DNA from 2 places in the Streptomyces fradiae ATCC 10745 genome. Region 2 is predicted to be linked to the other one. Evidence: riboswitches for the same ligand, from Rfam matches in the RefSeq annotation. Region 2 holds a riboswitch; the other holds the start of a gene.
The links. Region 2 has a riboswitch for S-adenosylmethionine ahead of CP974_RS07265 (aminotransferase class V-fold PLP-dependent enzyme). Riboswitches for the same ligand answer to the same signal wherever they lie in the genome.

Region 1 (9,849 bases), 1.4 Mb from region 2:
AGCGCGGTGACCAGTCCGTCGGCGAGGGCGTCCACCGCGTCCCGCCAGACCCGCAGGGCCCGCGGGTCGCCCGATTCGACGGCCTTCGCGCAGTCGGCGGCGTCCGCGTCGGGGTCGCCGCCGGCCTCCGCCCAGGCGCGGGTCACGGCCGAGGCCGACGCCAGGGTCTCCAGGCAGCCGTACTGCCCGCAGCCGCAGGCGGGGCCGCCGGGGCGTACGACGATGTGGCCGATCTCGCCGGCGCAGCCGTGCGCGCCCGCCTCGATGGCGCCGTCGATGCCGATGGCGCCCGCGATGCCGGTGCCCAGCGGGACGAACAGGAACCGGTCGGCGCCCCGGCCCGCGCCGACGCGCCCCTCGGCGAGGCCGCCGGTGCGCACGTCGTGGCCGAGCGCCACAGGCAGGCCGCCGAGCCGCTCGCCCAGCAGGGCGCGCAGCGGGACGTCGCGCCAGCCGAGGTTCGCCGCGTAGACGGCTATGCCGCCGTCCGGGTCGACGATGCCGGGCACGGCGACCCCGGCGGCCTCGGCGCGCGTGCCGTACCGCTCCTCGCCGAGGGCGAGCAGGTCGGCGGCGAAGCCGAGGATGGACGCGACGACGGCGTCGGGGCCGCGTTCGCGGCCGGTCGCCCGCCGCGCCTCGTGCAGCAGTGCCCCGTCGGCTCCGACCAGGGCGGCCTTCATGCCGGTGCCGCCCACATCGAGGGCGATGACGTGTCTCACGCGGAACAGTGTCGCCCGACGGACGTGAAAGGTCTAGTCCACTTCAGTGGATTGTTACCCGGGCATACAAATCCGATCACCCGAAGATCCCGCCGAACGGGCGGGGCGCGGGGGCCCGGCGTGGGACGCCCGGGGCGGACCGGGCCGGGCACGGGTCGCGTACCCGGCCCCGTACGGGGCGTCCGCGCGAACCCGTACGGGGCGTCCGCCCGAACCCGTACGGGGCGTCCGCGCGGCGCCGGAACGGGCGCCGCTCGGTGGGCGGCTCCGAAGCGGGCCGGTGCCTGCGCCGTGCCGGCCCGGTACGGCGCAGGCACCGGGCGGGTGCGTGCGCCGGTGCTCACCGGCCGGCGCGTGCGCGACAGGCTTCGGTGCCGGCCCCGTACCCCGCCGCGTGCCGGCCCCGCCCCGGTCGCGCATCGGCGGCGCGGCTGTACCGGCTCCTGTCCCGGCCGGTGCGCGGCCCGTACCGGCTCCCGTGCGGCCCGTACCGGCTCCGTACCACCCGGCGGCGCGGCCGTACCCGGCCGACTGCCGGGCCCGGCCCGGACCGCACCCGCCTGGGGCGAAGAGGCCCCGCACCGGTCGCGGCCGGTCATGCCCCGCTCGGTCATGCCCCGCTCGGGCAGGGCGCGGCCGGGCCGGTCAGGGCGCGGCGGGCCCCGGCCTTCGGGGGCGACGTCGGGTCCGGCCTCCGGGAGGGCGGCCGGGCGGCCCCCGCCGGGCCGGGGCGTCAGGGGAGGATCACGCTGCGGGTCAGGTTGCGCGGGCGGTCCGGGTCCAGGCCCCGCGCCTCCGCCAGCGCCACCGCGAGGCGCTGCGCGCGGACCAGGTCGGCCAGCGGGTCCGCCGACGCGTGGGCGTGCAGGGTCCCGCCGACCCGCGCCACGTCCGCCGCCAGCCCCTCCGGCAGGGCGCCGAACACCCACGCCACCCGGTGCGGGCCGGTGATCGCGATGGGGCCGTGCCGGTACTCCATGGCCGGGTACGCCTCCGTCCAGGCGCCCGCCGCCTCCCGCATCTTCAGCGCCGCCTCCAGTGCCAGCCCGTAGGTCCACCCCCGTCCCAGGAACGTCCACTGCTCGGCCGCGAGCAGCGCCTCCGGCAGCGGCTCCGTCACCGCCAGCTCCGCGTCGAGCGCGGCCTCCTCCACCGGCTTGACCCCCGGTACGGCGCCGAGCCCGGCCCGCAGGTACGCCAGGGCGGTCGTCGCGAACCGGGTCTGCACCACCGACTCCTCGTCCGCCCAGTCCAGCACCGCGACCTCGTCCGCCGCGTCCACCACCGGGGTGCCGGGGTCGGCGGTGAGCGCCGCCGTGCGGGTCGTGCCGCGCAGCCGCGCGAGCAGCTGGAGCACCTCCGTCGTCGTACCGGACCGGGTGAGCGCCACCACCCGGTCGTAGTTCCCGGCCCGCCCGGCCGGGAACTCGGACGCGGCGAACGCGTCGGTCTCGCCCTGACCGGCCGCCTCCCGCAGCGCCGCGTAGGCGAGCGCCATGAACCAGGAGGTGCCGCACCCGGTCACGGCGACGCGCTCCCCGGCGCGGGGCAGCACCCCGCCCGGGCCGGGCGCCCCGCCCGAGCCTGACGGCCCGCCCGAGCCTGACGGCCCGCCCGAGTCTGACGCCCGGCGGGAGCGGCCCGCCCCGGCGGAGCGGGCGGCTTCGGCGGCGGCGCGGCGCCAGAGCTGCGGCTGGGTGGCGATCTCGGCGGCTGTACGGGACATGCGCGTCACTCCCTCGCGTCGCTGTCTGCGGACGACCGGACCGTACCCAACCGGCCACCGCCGAGCCCCGTGGTTTAGACCTAGGTGTAGACCTCTTATCCTTCCGGGAGGAAAATCGCAGCTCGCGAGCGAGGGTGGTAGGGCAGTGCGCCGCTACAAGGGAACGACCGCGGTGTTGGCCGCACTGACGATCACAGCGACGCTGTCGGGCTGCGGGACGGGCGGCTCCGAGGGGGTCACCCTCAAGCTCGTCGCCGCCGACTACGGCAGCACCGACGCCAACACGTCGAAGAAGTACTGGGACGCACTCGCCCGCGCCTACGAGCAGAAGACGCCCGGCGTGAAGATCGACGTCAACGTCCTGTCCTGGAAGGACGTCGACCGCGAGGTCGCGGCGATGGTCGAGCGCGGCGAGGCGCCCGACCTGGCGCAGATAGGCGCCTACGCCGACTACGCGCGCGCCGGCAAGCTGTACCCGGTCGACAACCTCGTCTCCGTGCCCACCCAGGCCAACTTCCTGCCCCTGCTGCGGCAGGCCGGCGAGGTGGAGCGCGTCCAGTACGGCCTGCCGTTCGGCGCGAGCACCCGCATGCTCTTCTTCAACGAGGAACTGCTCGACCAGGCCGGGGCCGAGCCGCCCGCCGACTGGGACGGCCTGCGCGAGGCCGCCGCGAAGCTCAAGGCCAAGGACGTGAAGTACCCCTTCGCGCTGCCGCTCGGCTCCGAGGAGTCCCAGGCCGAGACCATGATGTGGCTGCTCGGCGGGGGCGGCGGCTACCGCGACGCGACCGGCACGGCGTACCAGATCGACTCGCCCGCGAACGTCGAGACGATGACGTGGCTCAAGGAGAAGCTGGTCGGCGCCGGCCTCACGGGCCCGGTCGCGCCCGGCGAACTCGACCGGCAGCAGGCGTTCGACGCGTTCGTGCGCGGCGAGGTCGGCATGCTGAACGGGCACCCCACGCTGATGGACACGGCCCGCAAGGCCGGGGTGAAGGTGGGCACCGTCCCGCTGCCCGGCATCGACGGCAAGGCGAAGGCGACGCTGGGCGTCGCCGACTGGATGATGGCGTTCAAGCAGAACGGCCACCGCAAGGAGATCGGGGCCTTCCTCGACTTCGTCTACAACGACAAGAACGTGCTGGACTTCTCCGACCGGTACGACCTGCTGCCCGTGACCGTCAGCGCCAGCGACGCCATGGAGGCGGACTCCGAGCACGCGGCGCTCCGCCCGTTCCTGGAGGAGCTGGCCGGATCGGAGCTGTACCCGGTGGGCGAGACGTCGTGGGCGCGGGTGAGCGAGAGCGTGAAGAAGAACATCGGCCGGGCCGTCGCCCCCGGCGGCAACCCGCGGGCCGTGCTGGAGGACATCGCGCGGGACGCCAGGGCAGCGGAGACGTCGGCGGGGTAGTTAGGGTTCCCGTCATGACCGAACGGCGCCCCCCCGGGCTGAACGACCGCGAGCGCGCGGTGCTCGCCATGGAGCGCCGCTCCTGGCCGGGCCCCGGCGCCAAGGAGCGCGCGATCCGGGAGCAGCTGGACCTGTCCCCGGTCCGGTACTACCAGCTGCTCAACGCGCTGCTGGACGACGAGCGGGCGCTGGCCCACGATCCGGTCACGGTCAACCGGCTGCGCCGGCTGCGCGCCTCCCGCGAGTCCCGCCGCTGACCGGGCGGCCCGGCGGGTCGGCGGCCCTTCGGCCTCGCGGCCCTTCGGCCCGGCGGGTGCCGGTACGGCGGTCGCCAGGTGTGGTGGGGGAGGGTCGTGGATAGGTACGCACACATGCCCAGCAACCCGCTTCCCCGTCCCGTGACCGCCGCCGGGCGCGACGCCCTGGCCGCCCTCCTGGCGGACCCCTCGGCCGCCACCGTCGCGGTCGACTTCGACGGCACCCTGGCGCCCATCGTCGCCGATCCCGAGCAGGCGCGCGCCCACCCCGGAGCCGTCCCGGCGCTCGCCGCCCTCGCCCCGCGCGTCGCCTCCGTCGCCGTCGTCACCGGCCGCCCCGCCGGGGTCGCCGTGCGGTACGGCGGCTTCGCCGGGGTGCCCGGCCTCGACCACCTCGTCGTCCTCGGCCACTACGGCGCCGAACGCTGGGACGCCGCCACCGGCGAGGTCCGCGCCGCCCCCGAGCACCCCGGGGTCACCGCCGTACGGGCCGAACTCCCCGGCGTCCTGGAGCGGGCCGGCGCGTGGCCCGGCACCTGGATCGAGGAGAAGGGCCGCGCGGTCGCCGTCCACACCCGCCGCGCCGCCGACCCGCAGGCCGCGTTCGACGCCCTGACGGGGCCCCTCACCGACCTGGCCACCCGCCACGGCCTGGTCGTCGAACCGGGCCGGATGGTCCTGGAGCTGCGCCCGCCGGGCATGGACAAGGGCCGGGCGCTCCTGGAGCACGTACGGGAGACGGGCGCGCGGGCCGTGGTGTACGCGGGCGACGACCTGGGCGACCTCCCGGCGTTCGCGGCGGTCGAGAAGCTGCGCGCCGACGGGGTGCCGGGCCTGCTGGTGTGCAGCGGCAGCGACGAGGTGCAGGCCCTGGCCGCCCGCGCCGACCTCACCCTGGACGGCCCGGCACAGGTCGTCGCCTTCCTCGCCGCCCTGGCGGAGGCCATGCCCGCCTGACCGGCCCCCGGGCCGGTACGCCCGTCGGCCGGGCGGCCCGCGGGCCGGTACATCCCGCCGGTCGCCCGGTCGCCCGGTCGCCCGGTCGCCCGCAGGCCGTCTCGCCGGCCCGGCGCGTCCCGCCCGGCGAAGCCGACCGGGGCCGACCGCGGCCGGCCGCCGGGGCGTCAGACGGCCGGCCGCCGGGGCGTCAGACGGCCGGCGACGGTGCGGCGCGCAGGGCCTCCAGCTGGTCCAGGAACCAGCGCTGCGGCGGCAGGGCCGTGGCCGCGGCGGCCAGGCGCTTGGTGCGGTCCGCCCGGTCGGCCGGGGGCATCGACAGCGCCTCGTGCAGCGCCTCGGCCGTCGCGGTGACGTCGTACGGGTTGACCGCCACCGCGTCGGCGCCCAGCTCCTCGAACGCCCCCGCCTCGCGGGACAGCACCAGGGCGCAGCCCTCGTCGGAGACGACCGGCACCTCCTTGGCGACCAGGTTCATCCCGTCCCGGATGGGGTTGACCAGCGCCACGTCCGCCAGGCGGTAGGCGGCGAGCGACCGGGCGAAGTCGTCCTTCACGTGGAGCAGGACGGGCGTCCACGTCTCCGTGCCGTACTCGGCGTTGATCTCCTCGGCCACCCGCGAGACCTCCGCCGTGTACCGCCGGTAGACCTCCAGGTCCTGGCGGGACGGGTACGCGAAGGCGATGTGCACGACCCGCCCGCGCCACTCCGGGCGCGCCGCCAGCAGCTCGCGGAAGGCCAGCAGCCCGCGCACGATGTTCTTGGACAGCTCCGTGCGGTCCACGCGGATGACCGTCTTCCGGTCGGCGCCGCCGATCTGCTGCCGCAGCGCCGCCATCCGCTCCTCGACGTCCTCCTGCCGCGACCGGCCGCGCAGGAAGGCGGCGTCCGCGCCCAGCCCGTGCACCCCGATCTCCGTCCGCCCCGTGCCGCCCACCACGCGCGCGCAGCACGCGGCGAACGCGTCCGCCCAGCGGTGGGTGAGGAAGCCGAGCCGGTCCGCGCCGAGCATGCCCTCGAGCAGCTCGCGGGCGATGTCGTCGGGGAGCAGGCCGAAGTACTCCGGCGGCGCCCACGGGGTGTGCGAGAAGTGCCCGATCCGCAGGTCGGGGCGGAGCGCGCGGAGCATGCCGGGCGCCAGCGTCAGGTGGTAGTCCTGGATCAGGACCGCCGCGCCGGGCGCCGCCTCCGCCGCGAGGGCCTGCGCGAACGCCCGGTTGTACGCCCGGTACGCCTCCCACCGGCGGCGGAAGGCCGCGTCGAAGACGGGCTCCATCGGCGTCTGGTACAGCATGTGGTGGACGAACCACAGCACCGAGTTGGCGATGCCGTTGTACGCGTCGGCGTGCGTCCCCTCGCCCGCCAGCGCGTCCACGTCCAGCATCCGGACACCCGTCTCGCCGACGCCGCGCCGCACCGCCTCCCGGTCGCCCTCACCGAGCGCTGCGCACACCCAGACCGCGCCCGCGTCGGGCCCGATCGCGGAGAGCCCCGACACCAGGCCCCCGCCGCCGCGCCGGGCCTCCAGCGCCCCGTCCTCGCGCAGCGCGTAGCTGACCGGACCACGATTCGATGCCACCAGGATGTCCGAGACCATGAGGCGAACCTAGCCCGACCGGGAAACGCTCAAACGTGCGGAAATCAAGCCACGCGGCGGCTCCGCACGTACTCCGCGACCTCCCGCATCGGCGGCCGCTCCTCCGTGTCCACCGGGTGGGTGCGCGGGGTGAACCCGGCCTCGGTGCGGTCGAACTGCGTGAGCCGGGGGCGTACGAGGTGCCCGCGCGACAGCCGGAGCTGCGCCGTCCGGTAGATCGCCGCCGCCATCCGGCCGAGCGCCCGCTCGTCCTGGTGCCGGTGCAGCCGCACGCCCACGTCCACCTGCGCCAGCGCGTCCAGCCCCACCAGGTGCAGCGCGTCCACCAGGAGCCCCAGCTCCACCCCGTACCCCACCGGGAACGGCAACCGCTCCAGCAGCGAGCGCCGGGCCGCGTACTCGCCGCCCAGCGGCTGTACGAACCCGGCCAGCAGCGGCCAGTGCAGGTTCAGCAGCGGGCGCGCCACCAGCTCCGTCACCCGCCCGCCCTGCCCGGCGCCCCCGTCCGCACCGGCACCGGCACCGGCAGCCCCGCCGGCCCCGATCCCGGCAGCCCCGGCAGCCCCCTCGGCCCCGGCCGCGCCGCCCGGCCCGGTGCCGGCACCGCCCCGGTCCGCCCCACCGGCCGCGCCCGCGCCCGCGCCGGTGAACGGCCGGTCGTACATCGCCTTCACGAACTGCACGTCCGGCTCCGTCAGCAGCGGCCCGACGATCCCCGTCACGAAGTCCGCGTCGAACTCCCGCAGGTCGGAGTCGACGAAGCACACGACGTCCCCGTCCGTCACCAGCAGGGAGCGCCACAGCACCTCGCCCTTGCCGGGCACGGCGGGGATGCGGGGCAGCACCTCGTCCCGCGCCACCACCCGCGCGCCCGCCTTCGCGGCCACCTCCGCCGTCCGGTCCGTGGAGCCCGAGTCCAGGACCACCAGCTCGTCGACGAGCGGCACCGCCTCCGACATCAGGTCCCGGCGGATCACGGCGACGATGTCCCCGACCGTCGCCTCCTCGTTCAGCGCGGGCAGGACGACGCTCACGGTCGTGCCGTGGGCCCGTTTCGCGGCGAGCAGCCGGTCGATCGGCCGGTCGGCCACGGACCAGGACCGCCGGCCCAGCCAGCGCTCCACCTCTTCCAGCACGCGCGCCACTCCTCGGTCTCTCGGTCGTTACGGGCGGGTATGTGATCCATCTCGCGGTGCGGACGCCTGTCTCAGACCCCCGCCCCGTCGGTTACAGTCTTGAACAACGCGCGAGACCACCGCATGCCGGGGTCCCCGCGCCGACAACCGCATACCGCTCATCCAGAGGGGCAGAGGGACACGGCCCGATGAAGCCCCGGCAACCCTCCAGTCGGTTCTCGCACGTTCACGCGAGGTCCCCCGGCTCGGGAAGGTGCCAATTCCGTCTCACGACGACACGCGTCAGTGAGGAAGATGAGGAGAAAGGGCCTCGCCTCCCATGGCTGTGCAGACCGCCGCACCCACCACCCCCTCGGGTACCCCCTCCGTCGACCTCGGCCCCGCCGCCGGGCTCTCCTGCCGCGAGTGCGGCGAGCGCTTCCCGCTCGGCCCGATCTTCGCCTGCGCCCACTGTTTCGGCCCGCTCGAGGTCGCCTACGACCTGCCGGCCGGAGACCCGGAGCAGCTGCGCAAGCGCATCGAGTCCGGCCCCGCCAGCATCTGGCGCTACGCCCCGCTGCTCCCCGTCCCCGCGGACGTCGCGGACAAGCCGAACCTCAACCCCGGCTGGACCCCGCTCGTCAAGGCCGACAACCTCGCCCGCGAACTCGGCGTGACCGGCGGCCTCTACGTCAAGGACGACTCCGGCAACCCCACGCACTCCTTCAAGGACCGCGTGGTCGCCCAGGCCCTGGAGGCCGCGCGCGCCTTCGGCTTCACCACCCTCTCCTGCTCCTCCACGGGCAACCTGGCGGGCGCGGTCGGCGCCGCCGCCGCACGCGCCGGCCTGCGCTCCTGCGTGTTCATCCCGCACGACCTGGAGCAGGGCAAGGTCGTCATGGCCGCGGTGTACGGCGGCGACCTGGTCGGCATCGAGGGCACGTACGACGACGTCAACCGCTTCTGCTCGGAGCTCATCGGCGACCCGCTCGGCGAGGGCTGGGGCTTCGTCAACGTCAACCTGCGGCCGTACTACGCGGAGGGCTCCAAGACCCTCGCGTACGAGATCTGCGAGCAGCTCGGCTGGCGGCTGCCGGACCAGATCGTCGTCCCCATCGCCTCCGGTTCCCAGCTCACCAAGATCGACAAGGGGCTGCGGGAGCTGATCGCGCTCGGCCTCGTCGAGGACCGCCCGTACAAGATCTTCGGCGCCCAGGCCGAGGGCTGCTCCCCGGTCTCGGCCGCCTTCAAGGCCGGCCACGACGTCGTGCGCCCCCAGAAGCCGGACACCATCGCCAAGTCCCTCGCCATCGGCAACCCGGCCGACGGCCCGTACGTCCTGGACATCGCCCGCCGCACGGGCGGCGCCGTCGAGGACGTGGACGACGCGCGGATCGTCGACGCCATCAAGCTGCTCGCCCGCACCGAGGGCATCTTCGCCGAGACGGCCGGCGGGGTGACCGTCGGCGTCACCCGCAAGCTCATCGAGACCGGCGCGCTGGACCCGGCCCTCACCACCGTCGTCCTCAACACCGGCGACGGTCTGAAGACCCTGGACGCGGTCGCCCCGACGACCGGCCCCACCACGACGATCCGCCCGAGCCTGGACGCGTTCCGCGACGCCGGCCTCGCCCACTGACACCCCGGAGACACGAACATGAGCGTCAACGTCCGCATCCCCACCATCCTGCGCACCTACACGGGCGGACAGGCCGAGGTGCCGGCGGAGGGCAGCACCCTCGCCGAGGTCATCGAGTCCCTGGAGAAGAACCACCCGGGCATCGCCGCCCGCGTCCTGGACGACCAGGGCAAGCTGCGCCGCTTCGTGAACGTCTACGTCAACGACGACGACGTCCGCTTCGAGCAGGGCCTCGACACGGCGACCCCGCAGGGCGCCGGCGTCTCCATCATCCCGGCGGTCGCCGGCGGCTGACCCCGCCCCCGGCCCACCGGCGCGCCCCGCGTCGGGCGCCGCCCCCGGGACCCCGCGCACCCCGCACCCCCGTACCCCGCCACGGCCACGACCGGGCGGGGTACGGGGGTGCCGTCGCGTGGCGGGAGCGG
Region 2 (9,849 bases):
GGAAGACCGCGGGAGGGTGCACCCGGCCCCGGCGAGGCGCTCTGCCCCGCTCGCACCCCGTACGTCATGATCTGTGCGTGATCGCTTGGCGTGGAGCGTTGCGGCGTGCCGCCACCGGGCCGACGGTGACGTACGGCGTCATCGGGGTGTGCGCGCTGGTCTTCGTGGTCGGCCCGGCGTCCGGCCTCGCGGCCTCGTACGGCACCGGGGAGGACCTGGTCGCCGCCCAGAGCGCGTACTTCCGGCGCTGGGGGGTCATCCCGGCGGACCTGCTGAGCGGCGCCCCGCCCGCGCTGCTCACCCCGCTCAGCGCCCTGTTCGTGCACGGCAACTGGCTGCACCTGCTGGGGAACATGCTGTTCCTGTTCGTCTTCGGCGCGATGGCCGAGGAGCGGATGGGACACCTTCGGTTCGGGGTGTTCTACGTGGTGTCCGGCTACCTGGCGCTGGCCGGGTACGCGATGGTGCACGCGGACAGCGCGCAGACCCTGGTGGGGGCGTCCGGCGCGATCTCCGCGGTGCTCGGGGCGTTCCTGTACCTCTTCCCCAGGGCGCGGGTGACCAGCCTCTTCCCCTTCCTGTTCTTCCTGCCGCTGCGCTTCCCGGCCTGGATCGTCCTGGTCTTCTGGTTCGTGCTCCAGTGGCTGGCCGCGCGCGGGGCGGGCAGCGGGCCGGGGGTCGCCTACCTCGCGCACCTCATCGGCTTCGCGCTGGGGTTCCTGTACGCGTGGGCGCGCTACCGGGGCATTAGAGTGAAGGCCCCAGCAGCGGCCACCGAGGGAGAGGGACAGCCGTGATCACCGCGATCGTGCTCATCAAGACCAGCGTGGACCGCATCCCGGAGATCGCGGAGGCCATCGCCGCGCTCGACAGCGTGAGCGAGGTCTTCTCCGTCACCGGGACGTACGACCTGGTCGCCATGGTCCGCGTGCCCAAGCACGAGAACCTGGCCGACATCATCCCCGGCCGCATCAGCAAGATCCCCGGCGTCGTCGCCACGGACACCCACGTCGCGTTCCGCACGTACTCGCAGCACGACCTGGAAGCGGCCTTCGCCATCGGGCTCGACGCCTGACCGACCCCCACCGATTCACCCGAACGGGGGAGGGGGATTCGGCCACGGCACGGCTCCGCCCCGCGGCCCCGGCCCTCCGCCCGGCACGCGCCGCCCTGGACGGCCCCGTCCGGTACGCGCCGGCCCTCGGCCCCGGCCGCCCCTCGGCCCCGGCCGGCCCCGGTCCGGCGCCGCCGCACCCTGGCGCTCCGGTCCGGTGCGTCCCGCCCTCAGCCCCGCTCCGGCACGCAGCGCCCGTCCTCCGTGCGGTAGCTCCACCGGGCGCCGTCCGCGACCAGCTCGCGCACGGCCCGCAGGAAGCGGTCGACGTGTTCGTCCGGGGTCCCCGCGCCGAAGCTGACCCGGACCGCGCCCGCCGCCCGCTCCCCCGAACCGGCCCGCGGCGCCCCGCACTCCGCCGGCTCCCGCTCCGACCCGCCCAGCAGGGCCCGCACCAGCGGGTGCGCGCAGAACAGCCCGTCGCGGACCCCGATGCCGTACTCGGCGGAGAGCGCCGCCGCGAGGTGCGCGCCGCTCCAGCCCTCCACCGTGAAGGACAGCACCCCCACGCGCGGGGCGTCGTCGCCGAACAGCGACAGCACCCGCACCCCCGGCACCCGCGCCAGCCCCTCGCGCACCCGCTCGACCAGCTCCCGCTCGCGGGCCACCAGCGCGTCGAACCCGGCCTCCCGCAGCGCCCGGCACGCCGACGCGACGGCGTAGGCGCCGATCACGTTGGGCGAGCCGGCCTCGTGGCGGGCCTCCGTCGTGTGCCAGAGCGCCTCCACCCCGCCGTCCGCCCGCCGCGCCACCGACCGGGACGCGCCGCCGCCCGCCAGGTAGGGCTCGGCCTCCCGCAGCCAGTCGGCCCGCCCGGCGAGCACCCCGGCGCCGAACGGGGCGTAGAGCTTGTGCCCGGAGAAGGCCACCCAGTCCACGTCCAGCTCCGCCACGTCCACCGGGTGGTGCGGCGCGAGCTGGGCGGCGTCCAGCACGATCCGCGCCCCGTGGGCGTGCGCGGCGGCCGCCAGCTCCCGTACCGGCCACAGCTCGCCGGTCACGTTCGACGCGCCCGTCACGCACACCAGCGCGGGCCCGTACGGCTCCCGGTGCACGAGCGCCCGCTCCAGCGCCTCCACGGCCGCCGCCGGGGTGCGCGGCGCCTCCAGGTACGTCACGCGGGCCCCCCGCCACGGCAGCAGCGCCGCGTGGTGCTCGGTCTCGAAGACGAAGACCTCGCAGCCGGCGGGCAGGGCGCGGGCGAGCAGGTTGAGCGAGTCGGTCGTCGAGCGGGTGAAGACCACCTGGTCGCCGGGGCGGCAGCCGAGGAACTCCGCGACCGTGCGGCGGCTGTCCTCCAGCAGCTCGGTGGAGAGCCGCGACAGGTACCCGGCGCCCCGGTGGACGCTGCCGTAGTACGGGGCGTACGCGGCGACGTCGTCCCACACCCGCTGGAGCGCGGGGGCGCTGGCCGCGTAGTCGAGCGCGGCGTAGACGGCCTCCCCGCCGGTGACGAGCGGCACGGTCACGTCCCGGCCGAGCACGGGCAGCGGCAGGACGGCGGCCGGGGCGGGGACGTGCCCCGCGGGGGCGCCGGCCGGAGCGGCGGCCGGGCTGTCGGCGCCGGCCACCACCCCCGCCGGGGAGGCGGCACGGGCGGCACCGTCGACGGCGGCGGAGGCGGCCGGGGCGGAAGGGGCAGAGGAGACGGCCGGGGCGGAGGGGGCGGCGGAGACGGCCGGGGCGGAAGGGGCGGCGGAGACGGCCGAAGGGGCCGGGGCGCAGGCGGTGTTCGGGTACGCGGGCATGGCGGAATCTCCTGGCGGGAACGCGGCGAAAGGGGTGTGCGGGCCCGCGGGGACGGCTCGACGGCCGTACCGCACGCGGGGTGACGCCTCGACGCACGGCGACGACGACGGCCGTGCGGAGGGGGGAAGGGCCCGGGGCCCTAGCGCATTCGCTTGCTCACGAGACTGCTCCCTCGGGACCAGGACCCCAGGGTGTGCAGGGGTCCGCGCTTGCCGCGGACCTCGCTGCCCGCGGCCTGGTCTTCACCCGGGGCACCCCGCCACGGACGGAGGGTTGCCGGACAGCGGGCCGGGGCCGTAATCGCTGTCACTCATGACCTTGCCGAGCATCCTGCCACACGCACCCGCCCCCCACGCAAGACGGGTGGCCCGTACGGCGGACGGACCGTACGGCGGGCGGACCGCCGGACGGGCGGGCCCGCGGCGCCGACCCCGGGAGCCGGCGCGGCGGGCCCGCCGGCTCACCTGTGGCTGGCCCGCACCCAGCGGTCCAGGACGTCGCGGGCCGCGCCCGAGTCGATGGACTCGGCGGCCTTCGCCATACCGGCCCGCAGCTGCTCGGCCAGCGGCGCGTCCGCAGGCTCCAGCGCCACCAGCGCCGCCGCCGAGTTCAGCAGCACCGCGTCCCGCACGGGCCCGGTCTCCCCGGCGAGCAGCCGCCGCGCCACGTCCGCGTTGTACGAGGCGTCGGCGCCCCGCAGCGCCTCCACCGGCACCACGTCGAGGCCGACGTCGCGCGGGTGGAACGCCTCCTCGCGGACGGTCCCGTCCCGGACGACCCACACCCGCGAACCGGCCGTCGTGGTCAGCTCGTCCAGCCCGTCGTCCCCCCGGAAGACCAGCGCCGACGAGCCGCGCTCGGCGAGCACACCGGCCAGGATCGGCGCCATCCGGGCGTCGGCCACACCCGTGGCCTGGGCCCGCACGCGGGCCGGGTTGGTCAGCGGGCCCAGGAAGTTGAACGTGGTCCGGATGCCCATCTCCTTGCGGGCGCGGGCGACATGGCGGAGCGCCGGGTGGAAGGTGACGGCGAAGCAGAAGGTGATGCCGGCCTCCTCCGCCACCTCGGCGACCCGCTCCGGGGACAGCCCCAGGTCGACGCCCAGCTTCTCCAGCACGTCCGAGGCGCCGGAGGCGGACGACGCGGCGCGGTTGCCGTGCTTGACGACCTTCGCGCCCGTACCGGCGACGACGATCGCCGACATCGTGGAGACGTTGACGGTCCTGGCGCCGTCGCCGCCCGTGCCGACGATGTCCACCGAGGGGCCCGGCACCTCGATCGTGCGGGCGTGCTCGTACATGGTGCGGACGAGGCCGGAGATCTCCTCCACGGTCTCGCCCTTGCCTCGCAGCGCCACCGCGAACCCGGCGATCTGCGCGTCGGTGGCCTCCCCGCTGAGGATGCGCTCCATCGCCCACGCGGTCGTGTCCGCGTCGAGGTCCCGCCCCGAGAGCAGGGTGTCGAGGACGGCGGGCCAGGAGCGGCCCGCCGCGGTAGAGCCTCCAGCGGGTGGCACAGCGCTCATGGTCGCTCCCGGTTCCGTGACGGATGATGACGGGTCCAGCCTAGCGAGCCGCCGGGGACGGCGAAGAGCCCCGTCCGTGGACTGGACGGGGCTCTCACCGTGGCGACTCTCAGGGCTCACCCCCCGGGGCGGGGCCCCGGGGGTGAGGGCGATCAGTGGTGGCCGTGGCCCGCGCTGATCTCCTTGTACTCCTCCACCGTGGCCTTGGGGACCTGGTTCCCCTCGCCGTAGTAGCCCTTGCTGAGCTTGGCGCGCAGCTTCTGGGCGGCGGAGGGCTTGCGCTCGACGCCGTTCTCGTCGACCGTCGGGCCGATCTCCGCCGGGACGTACTGCTCGTGCGCGGTCAGCGCGTGCAGCTGCGCCTGGCTGAGCGGCTCGTGGACCTCGACGAACTCACCGTGCGGCAGCCGCTTGATGATGCCGGTCTCGCGGCCGTGCAGCACCTTGTCGCGGTCGCGGCGCTGGAGGCCGAGGCAGATCCGCTTGGTGATGACGAAGGCGAGGACCGGTCCGGCGAAGAACGCGATGCGGACGAACCAGGTGACCGCGTTGATCGACAGGTGGAAGTAGGTGGCGACGATGTCGTTGCCACCGCCCACCAGCATCACCATGTAGCCGGTGACCCAGGCGACGCCGAGGCCCGTGCGGGTCGGGGCGTTGCGCGGGCGGTCCAGGATGTGGTGCTCGCGCTTGTCGCCGGTGATCCACGACTCGATGAACGGGTAGACCGCGATGGCGGCCAGCATCACACCGAAGATCACGAGCGGGATGAAGACGCCCAGGACCAGGGTGTGGCCCCAGAGGGTGATCTCCCAGCCGGGCATGGCGCGGATGAGACCCTCGGCGAAGCCCATGTACCAGTCGGGCTGGGCGCCGGTGGACACCATGTCCGGGCGGTACGGGCCGAGGGCCCACACCGGGTTGATGGTGAACAGCGCGGCGATGACCGCGATGACACCGAACACCAGGAAGAAGAAGCCGCCGGCCTTGGCCATGTACACCGGCAGCAGCGGCATGCCGACCACGTTCTTGTTGGTGCGGCCGGGGCCCGCGAACTGCGTGTGCTTGTGGTAGAAGACCAGGATCAGGTGCGCCACCACGAGGCCGAGCATGATGCCCGGCAGCAGCAGGATGTGGATCGAGTAGAACCGGGCGACCATGTCGTGGCCGGGGAACTCGCCTCCGAAGAGGAACATCGAGATGTACGTGCCGACGATCGGCACGGACAGGATCGCGCCCTGGGTGAAGCGGACACCGGTGCCCGACAGCAGGTCGTCCGGGAGCGAGTAGCCGGTGAAACCGGTGAACATGCCCAGGACGAGCAGCAGGAAGCCGAACAGCCAGTTGATCTCGCGCGGCTTGCGGAACGCGCCGGTGAAGAAGACGCGCATCATGTGCACGAACATGCCGGCGATGAAGATCAGCGCCGCCCAGTGGTGGATCTGCCGGATCAGCAGACCGCCGCGCACGTCGAAGCTGATGTCCAGCGTCGAGGCGTACGCCTCGGTCATCCGGACGCCCTGCATCGGCACGTACGAGCCGTGGTACACGATCTCGTTCATGCTCGGGTGGAAGAACAGCGTCAGGTACACACCCGTGAGGATGATGATGATGAAGCTGTAGAGGCAGATCTCACCCAGCATGAAGGACCAGTGGTCCGGGAAGATCTTGCGCATGTTGGCCTTGGCCAGGGAGTAGATCCCGAGCCGGCCGTCCGCCCAGTCGGCCACCCGCTCACCGGCGGGCGCCTTCCGCGTCGTGTCTTTTGCGGTGCTCATCCGCGCTCCCAGAATGCAGGCCCGACCGGCTCCTCGAAGTCGCCGAGCGCTTCGAGGTTGCCCTTGTCATTGACGCCGATCCGCAGCTGCGGGAGGGCGTGACCGGCAGGGCCGAAGATGACGCGGGCGCCGTCGGAGAGGTCGAAGGTGGACTGGTGGCACGGGCAGAGGACGTGGTGGGTCTGCTGCTCGTACAGGGAGATCGGGCAGCCCACGTGGGTGCAGATCTTGGAGAAGGCGACGATGCCCTGGTGCGACCACTCCAGCTCGCGCTTGTCCTTGATGTCCTCCGGCTGGAGCCGGACGATCATCAGGGCGTCCTTGGCGATCTTGGTGTTGAAGTCGTGGTCCTCCTCGCTCAGGCCCTCCGGCATGGCGAAGGTGAGCGAACCGACCGTGACGTCCTCGGGACGCAGCGGCTCCATCGTGTTCATGTTGATGAGCTGCTTGCCCTTGGCCCACGAGGTGTGGAAGAGCTTCTTCTCCGGCAGCGGGCCCAGCTCGCGCAGGAGCACGATGCCGGAGAGCGGCACCATGGCCAGCGCGCCGAACATCGTGTTGCGGATGAGCTTGCGCCGGCCGAGCGCGGACTCCTCGGCGCCCGCCGCGAAGTCGGCCATGACCTTGGCCTTGACGTCCGGCGCCGCCTCGATCGGGTGGCGGTCGTCGGCGACCTCCTCGTCCGACATCAGCGTGCGGGCCCAGTGGACCGCGCCGGCGCCGATGCAGAAGAGGGCGATGCCCAGCGTGAGGCCGAGCGACAGGTTGGTCGCGCTCACGTGGCCGAGCGGCCACACGTACACGATCTTGTCGACCGGGAAGATCACGAACGAGGCGATGAAGGCGACGGTGGCCAGCATCGAGGTCGTGAACAGCAGGGCGACCGTGCGCTCGGACCGCTTGGCGGCCCGCTCGTCGAGGTCCTGGATGCGCGGCTTGTGGGGCGGCAGCCCCGGGTCGGCGAACGGGTTCTCGGCGACCGCCGTGCCGTGCGCGGTGTCCTGCTCGCTCGGCAGGCTCTTCTCGGAAAACTCTTGGCTACTCATGACTTCTTGGCCTTAGCGGTGTGGGCCGCGACCCAGACGGCGACGGCGATCAGCGAACCCAGCCCGAAGATCCAGCCGAACAGGCCCTCGCTGACCGGTCCCAGGCCGCCGAGCGCGAAGCCGCCGGGCGACGGAGTCTCGTCACCGTTCACGGCCTTGATGTACGCGATGATGTCCTTCTTCTCCTGCTCCGGCATCGTCGTGTCGGGGAAGGAGGGCATGTTCTGCGGGCCGGTCTGCATGGCCTCGTAGATGTGCTTCTCGCTGACGCCGTCGAGGCTGGGCGCGTACTTGCCCTCGGTCAGCGCGCCACCCTTGCCGGTGAAGTTGTGGCACTGGGCGCAGTTGTTGCGGAAGAGCTCACCGCCCTTGGCGATGTCGGCGCCTTCCACGCTGTACTGCTTCTCGGTGGGGGTGACGGGACCCGGGCCGAGCGAGGAGATGTACGCCGCCAACTGGTCGATCTGGGCCTGCGTGTAGATGTTCTTCTTCCGCGGGACCTGGGCGCCCGGCTGCTGCGCGGGCATGCGGCCGGTGCCGACCTGGAAGTCGACGGCGGCGGAGCCCACGCCGACCAGGGACGGGCCGTCGGAGGTGCCCTGACCGCCGGTGCCGTGGCAGCTGGCGCAGCCGACGGTGTAGAGCTTCTTGCCCTCCTCGATGGCGAGGGACTGGGCGGTCTCGTCGGCCTGTGCCGTGCTCGCGGGCGCGAACGCGGCGTACAGCCCCCCGGTGGCCGCCAGCGCGAGAAGTAGGACGACGACCGCCGCCAGCGGATGGCGTCGTCGTGCGGAGAGCTTTTTCACGGATTACCCCGGTGTCAGGATCTTCTGCGTCGATGCTTGCTGGATGGTCGGGCCGAGCCCGACTACTTGATCATGTAGATCGTGGCGAAGAGGCCGATCCAGACGACATCGACGAAGTGCCAGTAGTAGGACACGACGATGGCGGCGGTTGCCTGCTCGTGAGTGAACCGCTTCGCGGCGTACGTCCGGCCGAGTACCAGCAGGAACGCGATCAGGCCGCCCGTCACGTGGAGGCCGTGGAAGCCCGTGGTCAGGTAGAACACGGAGCCGTACGGGCCGGAGGACAGGGACATGCCCGCCTCCTTGACCAGCTCGGTGTACTCGAGGACCTGGCCGCCGATGAAGATCGCGCCCATGATGAACGTCACGATGAACCAGGCGCGCAGCTTCTTCACGTCGCCGCGCTCGGCGGCGAAGACGCCGAGCTGGCAGGTGAGGGAGGAGAGCACCAGGATCGTGGTGTTGGTCGCCGAGAACGGGAAGTTCAGGTGGTCCGCCTGCTCGGACCAGTATTCGGCACCCGTTACCGATCGCAGGGTGAAGTACATCGCGAAGAGGGCCGCGAAGAACATCAGCTCGGAACTCAGCCAGATGATGGTTCCGACGCTGGTGAGGTTCGGTCGATTGACCGACGGGTGCGCGTGCCCGGTATCTACTGTCGTTGCTGTCGCCACGACCGACATTATGTCGGTCGCTTATCCCGCCCTCACTCCGGGGGTGCCGTTCGGAGTGTCCCGGCCCTCCGAGGGCCCCTCCAGGGCACCCGAACGGCCCAGCGAGGGGCCGCCCGCGGCGGTGTCGGGCCGCTGTCGACGGGCTGTGGGACGGAGTAGCATCCGCCGCATCGGTTACCGAGCACTGCCCGCGACGATCTCGGAGGAACCATGCAGTCCAGCGCCACCGTACTGGTCTACAGCGACGACGCGAACACCCGAGCGCAGGTGCGGCTGGCGGCCGGGCGGCGCCCCGCGGCCGACGTCCCCCCGGTCGAGTACGTCGAGTGCGCGACGCTGCCGGCGGTCCTGGAGCGGCTGGACGCGGGCGGCGTCGACGTGTGCGTGCTGGACGGCGAGGCCGTGCCGGCGGGCGGCATGGGCGTGTGCCGGCAGATCAAGGACGAGGTCTTCGAGTGCCCCCCGGTGCTGCTGCTCATCGGGCGGGCGCAGGACGCCTGGCTGGCGACCTGGAGCCGGGCCGACGCGGCCGTGACGCTGCCGGTGGACCCGGCGGAGCTCCCGGAGGCCCTGGCGGCGCTCCTGCGCAGCCGCCTGGCCGTGGAGGCCTGACCGCCGCCTGGCCATGGAGGCCTGACCGCCGCCTGGCCGTGGAGGCCTGACCGCCGCGCGGTCCTCCGGGGCCGCCCGGCCTCGGGCCTTGGACGGCGCCCCGGCCTCGGGGCTTGAACGGCGCCGGGCCGCCTGGCGCGGGGCCGGGCGGCGGCGGTGGTCTTCGCCGGCCGGTGTCCCGGCCGGTACCGGTCCGCCGTGACCGGTCGTGAGGGCCGCCGGGCCGGGGACCCGCGTACCGGCGGCCCGGCCCCCGGCCCGCGCGGGGGCGGGACGGTGGGCCGGGCCGCGGGACGGGGGCCCGCTACCGCGGGAGGGGGCTCAGCCGGGCGGGGCCCGCGCGGCCGGTGTCGGCCTGGACGGCGCTGCCCTGCTGCCACCGGTCCCAGGTCATGTTCCACTCCCCGAAGCCGTTGCCGAACGGGGTCATGTCCTCGCCGTGGCTGTTGACGACCTCGACGATGTCGCCGCGCCGGAAGTTCTCGAAGAACCAGGCGGCGTTGGAGGTGGACATCCCGACGCAGCCGTGGCTGACGTTGGCGTAC

Region 1: it holds a riboswitch for S-adenosylmethionine, as region 2 does, so the genes downstream of both, thrC (threonine synthase) here and CP974_RS07265 (aminotransferase class V-fold PLP-dependent enzyme) in region 2, are expected to answer to the same signal.

Annotation. Positions count from the first base shown of each region.
Region 1 covers NZ_CP023696.1:3,021,003-3,030,851, reverse strand. The annotation lists gene CP974_RS13350 (ROK family protein) at 1-722, opposite strand, end outside; gene CP974_RS13345 (SIS domain-containing protein) at 1,456-2,448, opposite strand; gene CP974_RS13340 (ABC transporter substrate-binding protein) at 2,621-3,859, shown strand; gene CP974_RS13335 (DUF3263 domain-containing protein) at 3,874-4,116, shown strand; gene otsB (trehalose-phosphatase) at 4,231-5,073, shown strand; gene CP974_RS13325 (alpha,alpha-trehalose-phosphate synthase (UDP-forming)) at 5,264-6,670, opposite strand; gene CP974_RS13320 (glucosyl-3-phosphoglycerate synthase) at 6,715-7,806, opposite strand; SAM riboswitch class I at 7,962-8,107, shown strand; gene thrC (threonine synthase) at 8,126-9,424, shown strand; gene CP974_RS13310 (ubiquitin-like small modifier protein 1) at 9,443-9,718, shown strand.
Region 2 covers NZ_CP023696.1:1,642,147-1,651,995, forward strand. The annotation lists gene CP974_RS07255 (rhomboid family intramembrane serine protease) at 78-797, shown strand; gene CP974_RS07260 (Lrp/AsnC family transcriptional regulator) at 794-1,075, shown strand; gene CP974_RS07265 (aminotransferase class V-fold PLP-dependent enzyme) at 1,285-2,862, opposite strand; SAM riboswitch class IV at 3,064-3,181, opposite strand; gene trpD (anthranilate phosphoribosyltransferase) at 3,324-4,388, opposite strand; gene qcrB (cytochrome bc1 complex cytochrome b subunit) at 4,541-6,166, opposite strand; gene qcrA (cytochrome bc1 complex Rieske iron-sulfur subunit) at 6,163-7,212, opposite strand; gene qcrC (cytochrome bc1 complex diheme cytochrome c subunit) at 7,209-8,018, opposite strand; gene ctaE (aa3-type cytochrome oxidase subunit III) at 8,081-8,701, opposite strand; gene CP974_RS07295 (DNA-binding transcriptional response regulator) at 8,903-9,304, shown strand; gene CP974_RS07300 (L,D-transpeptidase) at 9,609-9,849, opposite strand, start outside.